Rhodospirillum rubrum ATCC 11170: one gene and its partner. The protein of the gene in region 2 interacts with the protein of the main gene of each other region in a pairwise test. Links are inferred from orthologs where the notes say so. Each region holds a gene or a part of one and is shown on either strand. Other genes may lie near its edges. The genes, in order: cysK and cysE.

What was found.
Region 1: the proteins of cysE (region 2) and cysK interact in binary tests that used the Escherichia coli proteins (3 or more experiments, as listed by UniProt). The link is inferred for Rhodospirillum rubrum ATCC 11170 from one-to-one orthologs.

The regions. Positions count from the first base shown.
Region 1 is NC_007643.1:4,342,684-4,345,938, forward strand. What follows is about bases 318-3,255. They hold cysK (cysteine synthase A), read right to left. Parts: upstream 2,319-3,255; coding sequence 1,317-2,318; downstream 318-1,316. Other genes in these bases: RRU_RS19555 (DsrE/DsrF/DrsH-like family protein), read right to left, coding at 318-356; RRU_RS19560 (HesA/MoeB/ThiF family protein), read right to left, coding at 346-1,161; RRU_RS19570 (RrF2 family transcriptional regulator), read right to left, coding at 2,471-2,926; coaBC (bifunctional phosphopantothenoylcysteine decarboxylase/phosphopantothenate--cysteine ligase CoaBC), read right to left, coding at 2,923-3,255. Outside these bases: more of RRU_RS19555, read right to left, coding at 1-317.
Region 2 is NC_007643.1:944,246-947,542, forward strand. Bases 48-3,027 are described here. They hold cysE (serine O-acetyltransferase), read right to left. Parts: upstream 1,981-3,027; coding sequence 1,114-1,980; downstream 48-1,113. Other genes in these bases: RRU_RS04145 (MetQ/NlpA family ABC transporter substrate-binding protein), read left to right, coding at 48-804; RRU_RS20130 (hypothetical protein), read right to left, coding at 862-993; RRU_RS04155 (nitrogenase component 1), read right to left, coding at 2,200-3,027. Also shown: more of RRU_RS04145, read left to right, coding at 16-47; more of RRU_RS04155, read right to left, coding at 3,028-3,297.

The DNA of each region.
Region 1 (3,255 bases), 3.4 Mb from region 2 along the record:
ACGAAGCGCACGCCCAGCGCGACGCAGGCCTCCAGCAGGGTTTCGAAATCGGCGACGCCGCGCGCCGCCAGGGCCTGATCCTGGGCCAGGGCGGTGTCATGTCCGGGCGAAGGGGCGAGCGCCCGCCAGCCGGGGCTGACATCCCCCGTGACCCCGGGCGGGGGCGTGGAGGGGCGGGCGGTCCGCGCCAGGGCCCTGGTCGCCCCCAGGGTGAAGAACAGCAGGGCGGGCTGACCCAGGGCGGCGGCGGCGCTGGCTAGGACCAGGGCGTAATGGACGCGCTCGAAGGCATCCGAGAGCACCACCGCCGACAGGCCGGCGATGCCGGGCGCGGGCGCGGCGGGATCACCCGGCACAGACGGATCCCTCGGCCTGATCGGCGTGGAGGGACAGATCGGTGATCGTCGGTTGGGCGCCGCAGAGCGGGCAGGCGGGATCGGGCTTGAGCCGGACCTCGCGGAAGCCGCCGGCCAGGGCGTCGCAGATCAGCAGCCGCCCGGCCATCGAGCGGCCGATGCCCAGAAGCTCCTTGATCACCTCGGTCGCCTGCAGGCTGCCCATGGTGCCGACAACGGCGCCCAGGACCCCGGCCTCGGCGCAGGTCGGCACCGATCCTTCGGGTGGCGGCTCGGGGTACAGGCAGCGATAACAGGGCCCGCCCTGATGGGTGCGGAAGGTGGAAAGCTGGCCATCGAAGCGCAGCACCGCGGCGCTGACCAGGGTCTTGCCCAGCAGGTGGCAGGCGTCGTTGATCAGAAAGCGGGTGGGAAAATTGTCGCTGCCATCGGCCACCAGATCATAGGCGCCGATCAACTCCAGGGCATTGGCGGCGGTCAGCCGCTCGGTGTGGGTCTCAAGGCGCACGCCGGGATTGATCGCGGCGACGGCGGCGGCGGCGCTGTCGACCTTGGTCATGCCGATGCGCTCGGTGGTGTGCAGGATCTGGCGCTGCAGGTTCGACAGGTCGACGACATCGGCATCGATGACGCCGATGGTGCCGACGCCGGCGGCGGCGAGATACAGCACCAGCGGCGAGCCGAGGCCGCCGGCGCCGACCACCAGCACCCGGGCGCCCAGCAGGCGGGCCTGACCGGTGCCGCCGACCTCGGGCAGCAGGATATGGCGGGCGTAACGGTGGATCTGTTCTTCGGTGAAATCCATGGGCGGGGGGATCCAGGACGGCAAAGGGAAAACGGCGCGGACCCCCGGGTTACCGGGAATCCGCGCCGAGTTCAACAGCCACCGCCCCGCCTGGGGCGAGAGCCACCGCCCCGCCCGGGGCGAGAGCCACCACCCCGCCCGGGGCGATCGGCCGCTCAGGGCTGCTCGAACAGCGGCGTCGACAGATAGCGCTCGGCGAAGCTGGGCAGGATGACCACCAGGGTTTTATCCTTGTTTTCCGGGCGCTGGCCGACCTCGACGGCGGCGGCCAGGGCCGCGCCCGAGGAAATCCCCACCGGCACGCCTTCCTGACGGGCGACGGCGCGGGCGGTGGCGAAGGCGGTTTCGTTGGCGACCTTGACCACTTCATCGATCAGGCTGACATCGAGATTGCCCGGAATGAAGCCGGCGCCGATGCCCTGGATCTTGTGGGGCCCCGGGGCGCCACCGCTGATCACCGGGCTGTCCTCGGGCTCGACGACCACCAGCTTGACGCTGGGCTTGAGCTTTTTGAGGACGCTGGCGATGCCGGTCGCCGTGCCGCCGGTGCCCACGCCCGACACCACGATATCAACGGCGCCGTTGGTATCGTTCCAGATTTCCTGGGCGGTGGTCTGGCGATGGATCTCGGGGTTGGCCGGATTGTCGAACTGCTGAAGCAGCACGGCGCCGGGAATGCTCTCGACCAGTTCCTGGGCGCGGGCGACGGCGCCCTTCATGCCCTTGGCCGCCGGGGTCAGGTCGATTTCGGCGCCGAGGTGGGTCAGCATCTTGCGGCGCTCGATCGACATGCTTTCGGGCATGGTTAAGATCAGCCGGTAGCCGCGCGCGGCGCAAACGAAGGCCAGGGCGATGCCCGTATTGCCCGAGGTCGGTTCGACCAGGGTGGCGCCGGGCTTGATGCGGCCGTCGCGTTCGGCGGCATCGATCATGGCGAAGCCGATGCGGTCCTTGACGCTGGCCAGCGGATTGAAGAATTCGCATTTGCCAAGCAGGTCGGCGACCACGCCATGGGCCTTGGAAAAGCGCGCCAGCCGGACCAGCGGCGTGGCGCCGATGGTGTCGACGATCGAGTCATAGACCTTGCCGCGGAACTCGATGTCGGTCGCGCTGGTGCCGACGGACTCGGAGGCGGCGGACGGAGCGATCACGGTCATGGCTTTTTCCAGTTCCATTGTGTAATTAGAAAGGCATAAACACCTATTGATCTGTATTTACACCGGCATCGGCCGATGTCAAATGATTCCCGGCGTTTTCCCGGGCTTGGCCACCCGCTTAGCCGGACACCGCCCGGGCGCCGCCGTCGCGGTCAGATGGTGAAATCCAGGTTCTTTTCGGCTTCGCTGGGAATGCCGTCGCGATAGGCGCGGGTACACAGGTCATCGACGGTGAGGGTGTCGAGCTTGACCATCAACTCGTCGTGCAATTCGTTCCACAGCGGCCGCACCACCTGACGGCCAAGATCCGAGCCGGGCAGTTCATCGACCGCCTCGTCGATGGCTTCCAGGTCGCGGACGACGCGGACGATTTCGCCGATGGTGATGCGCCGGCGTTCGCGGGCCAGCCGGTAGCCGCCGCGCGGGCCGCGCACGCCGGTCAGCACGCCGCTGCGCACCAGATGCTGCAGGGTCTGTTCCAGATAGCGCCGGGGGATGCCCTGGCGGCGGGTGATCTCGCGGCTTTGCACCGGTTCGCCGCCGGCGTGATAGGCGATATCAAGCACCGCCTCGATGGCGAAGAGCATCTTTTTGGAAAGCCTGATCATGCCAAAGATCCCTTCTGCGCGGGGGAGGGGCAGGGGGCGGCGGCCCGGTCGGTCAGCGTCGCGGCGATGCGCCCGGCCAAGCGGTGGGCGACCACGTCCTTGGACAGGGTCGGCCAGTCTTCGACGCCTTCGGCGGTGATCACATGCACCGTGTTGTCGGGGCTGGCGAAGACGGTGCCGCGACCGCCATTGCCAGCCTCGGACACGTCATTGGCGATGATCCAGTCGCAGCCCTTGCGCAGGCGCTTGGCCGAGGCCTGGGCGACGACCTCCTCGGTCTCGGCGGCGAAGCCGACGACCAGGGCGGGGCGCTGGGGTCCGGCGGCGGC
Region 2 (3,297 bases):
TTTGGAGAAAAAGCCATGAAGCCGTTTTTCAGGGGCGCCCTGGTGGCGCTCGCCCTTGCCGCGGGGGGATCGGCCGCCCTGGCCGCCGAACCGTTGAAGGTGGGCGTTTCCACCGGGCCTTATGCCGAGATCCTTGAATACGTCGCCGATCTCTATCAGAAGCAGGGCGGCGGGCCAGTCAAGGTGGTTGAATTCGCCGATTACACCTTGCCCAACGCGGCGCTGGCCCAGGGTGATATCGATTTCAACAATTTCCAGCACAAGCCCTATCTCGACAATCAGATCAAGACGCGGGGCTATGATCTGGTGCCGATCGAGAAAAGCATCGTCGTGCCGCTTGGGCTTTATTCCAAGGGTTTGAAATCGGTGGCTGATCTGAAGGACGGCGCCCAGGTGGCCATCCCCAATGATCCGGCCAATGGCTCGCGCGCCCTGTTGCTGCTCCAGCAGGCCGGGTTGCTCACCATCGATCCCAAGGCCGGCATCACCGCGACTCCGGCCGAGGTGATCGCCAATCCCAAGCACCTGAAGATCAAGGAAATCGACGCCGCCCAATTGCCGCGTTCGCTTGATGATGTCGATCTGGCGGCGGTGACGTTGAATTACGCGGTGGCCGGTGGCCTCAGCCCTAAGCAAGCCCTGGTTCTGGAAGGCGCCGATACGCCCTGGGGGCTGTGGTTCGTCGCCCAAAGCGCCCATAAGGACGATCCCAGGATCTTGAAATACATCGCCCTTTACCGCAGCCCCGAGGTGAAGGACTTCATCCTCAAGCGCTTCGACGGCACGATCATTCCGACGTGGTGAGGCGACTTCGGCCAAAAGGAAAAGGGCCCGGACGGGGTGGCGTCCGGGCCCTTTGATTTACCGGGAAAGCTGGGCGCCGGCCTGGGCCCGCCAGGGCCCCAATCCGTCGTCGCCGCGATGCATCAGGGGTATCAGCAAGACCAGCAACAACGCCCAGAAGGCGAAGGCGGCCAAGGGTTCCGCGCGCATGAAAGGACCCTCCCTGTCTGTTTCAGGCACCTGGGTCCGACGGTACTCTATCAGGCTACAATGTCAATAGACGATAAGGGTTAGTGTGCGGCTCCTCAGCCGGAGCGGCCGCGCCGGCTTTCAGATGGTATAGGCGAACGACTCATAAAGCAGGTCGTTGAGGATCTGGTCTTCGGTTGGCGCGGCGGCGCGGGTGATGAGCTTGGCGGGGACGCCGGCCACGGTGGTTCCGGCTTCGACCGAGCGCAGCACCACCGATCCGGCGGCGACCCGGGCGCTGGCGCCGATTTCGATATTGCCGAGGATCTTGGCCCCGGCGCCGATCATCGCCCCCTGGCGAACCTTGGGGTGACGGTCGCCGCTGTCCTTGCCGGTGCCGCCCAGCGTCACGTTCTGCAACAGGCAGACGTCGTTTTCGACCACCGCCGTTTCACCGACGACAAGGCCGGTGGCGTGATCAAGGAAAATGCCGCGGCCGAAGCGGGCGGCGGGGTGGATGTCGGTTTGAAAAACATCCGACGAGCGGCTTTGCAGATAAAGGGCGAAGTCGCGTTCGTCGTGATGCCACAGCCAATGGGCCAAACGGTGGGTCTGGATGGCGTGGAAGCCCTTGAAATACAAGAAGGGCTCGATGAAGCGCGCGCAGGCCGGATCACGTTCGACAACGGCGGCGATATCGGTGCGCAGGTCCTGGGCAATCTCGGGCATGGCCTCGACCGCGCGGTTGAAGGCATCGATGATGATGCCCAGGCCGACCAAATCGTTTTTCAGGCGGGCAGCGATGCGGTGAAAGGCGGCGGCCTCCAGGGTTGGCTGATTGAGGATGGACTCGACGAACAGCGGCGCCAGCATCGGGGCATGGGCATAGGCCTCGCGCGCTTCCTGGCGCAGGCGCAGCCACAGGGCGTCGAGAAAGCCTTCACTCGGTGGCACCCCATCGCCCCCCGTGCCGGCGATGACGGTCAGTCGTCCAAGGGTTGAGCGCATCCTCTGTCCCTCCTTGAGGCGACGGTATGGCTAGGGGGAAATCCGGCGGTGGAGAAAGGGCGCTGGGGAACACCCCTCCAGTGCGCTTGCCGACTGTCTGGCCGATGGGGTGGTCAATCAATTCAGAACATCTAAATCGTCGATTTAGCTATCCTTAAGGGTATTGAAAATGGCGGCCTTCCGCCCGGATGCCGCCATTCCCCACAAAATATTTGGATTTCAAGCGCTTGCGCTGACGGTGGTTGTGTAGATTTTTTCCAGCAAAGTCAGGGCGCCCCGGTAGCCAAGATAGCTGCGCGACAGCACGACTTCATAGGATGCCGGGAAGCCGACCTCGACGATCGCCCCCTTCAATTCCTTGGCAAGGTCGCGTTCCCAGGTGGTGCCAAACAGGATCGGCGCCTTGTGGCCGAAATCGGTGGCGCGGATCTTTTGGTGGATGGTGTAGCTGTCTTCTTCAAAAGAGACATCGGTGGCCACGTCATCGGCGATCGCGTGGTAATGGGCGCGGATATCCTCGCGCACCTCCTCGGGCGGATTGTCGGTGATGATCTGCAGCCCCGGTATCAGGCCCAACTGGTTTACCAGGAATTTGGTCAAGGCCAGATTATAGGCGCTGTCGCCGATGACGGCGAATTTGGCCGGCAGACCCCACCAGTACTCCGCGTAGAAATCGGTGAAGTCCTCCAGATAGCGGTAATAAACGGCTTCTTCGGCGGTGATGAAGGCCTCGACCACCGCGCTGTCGAGGCCGGCGAAAGCCGCCACCTCGCGCAGGAAGGCGCCGGTTTCCTTGGCGCCGATCGGGATGATCGGTCGATGCAGGGTCGGCTGGCCGTATTTGCGGTCCAAATGGCGCGCCGTGTCCAGCCCCAGCCAGGGCGAGAGCACCAGATTAAAGCCGGCGCGCGGGATGGCCTTCCATTCCGCCACCCCGGCCGATTGCGGGCCGAACAGGATATTGACCTTAAGGCCGATGCCTTCGAGCAGCCGCTTGATCTCGGTCAAATCACCGCGCCAGAAGGTGTTGTGGTAGGGCAGCAGTGACCAGACATTGACCGTATGGGGCTCGCGGGCCCCGTCGCGCTCCGCATCGTAATCGCCAACGAACTGGTCGATGATCGCCTTGGTCACCAGTTCGTGGCCGGTGAAGTTATTGCCGCGAAAGCCGCCAGTCTCGGCATAGACGATCGGCACGCCGCGCTTCTGATAGGGGCCGACCACCGAGCCGATGTCATCGCCGACCAGATCGGGAATACAGCCGGTCAGCACCACGAACAGGTCGGCGTCAAGCACCTGCAGCGAGGCGCCGATCAA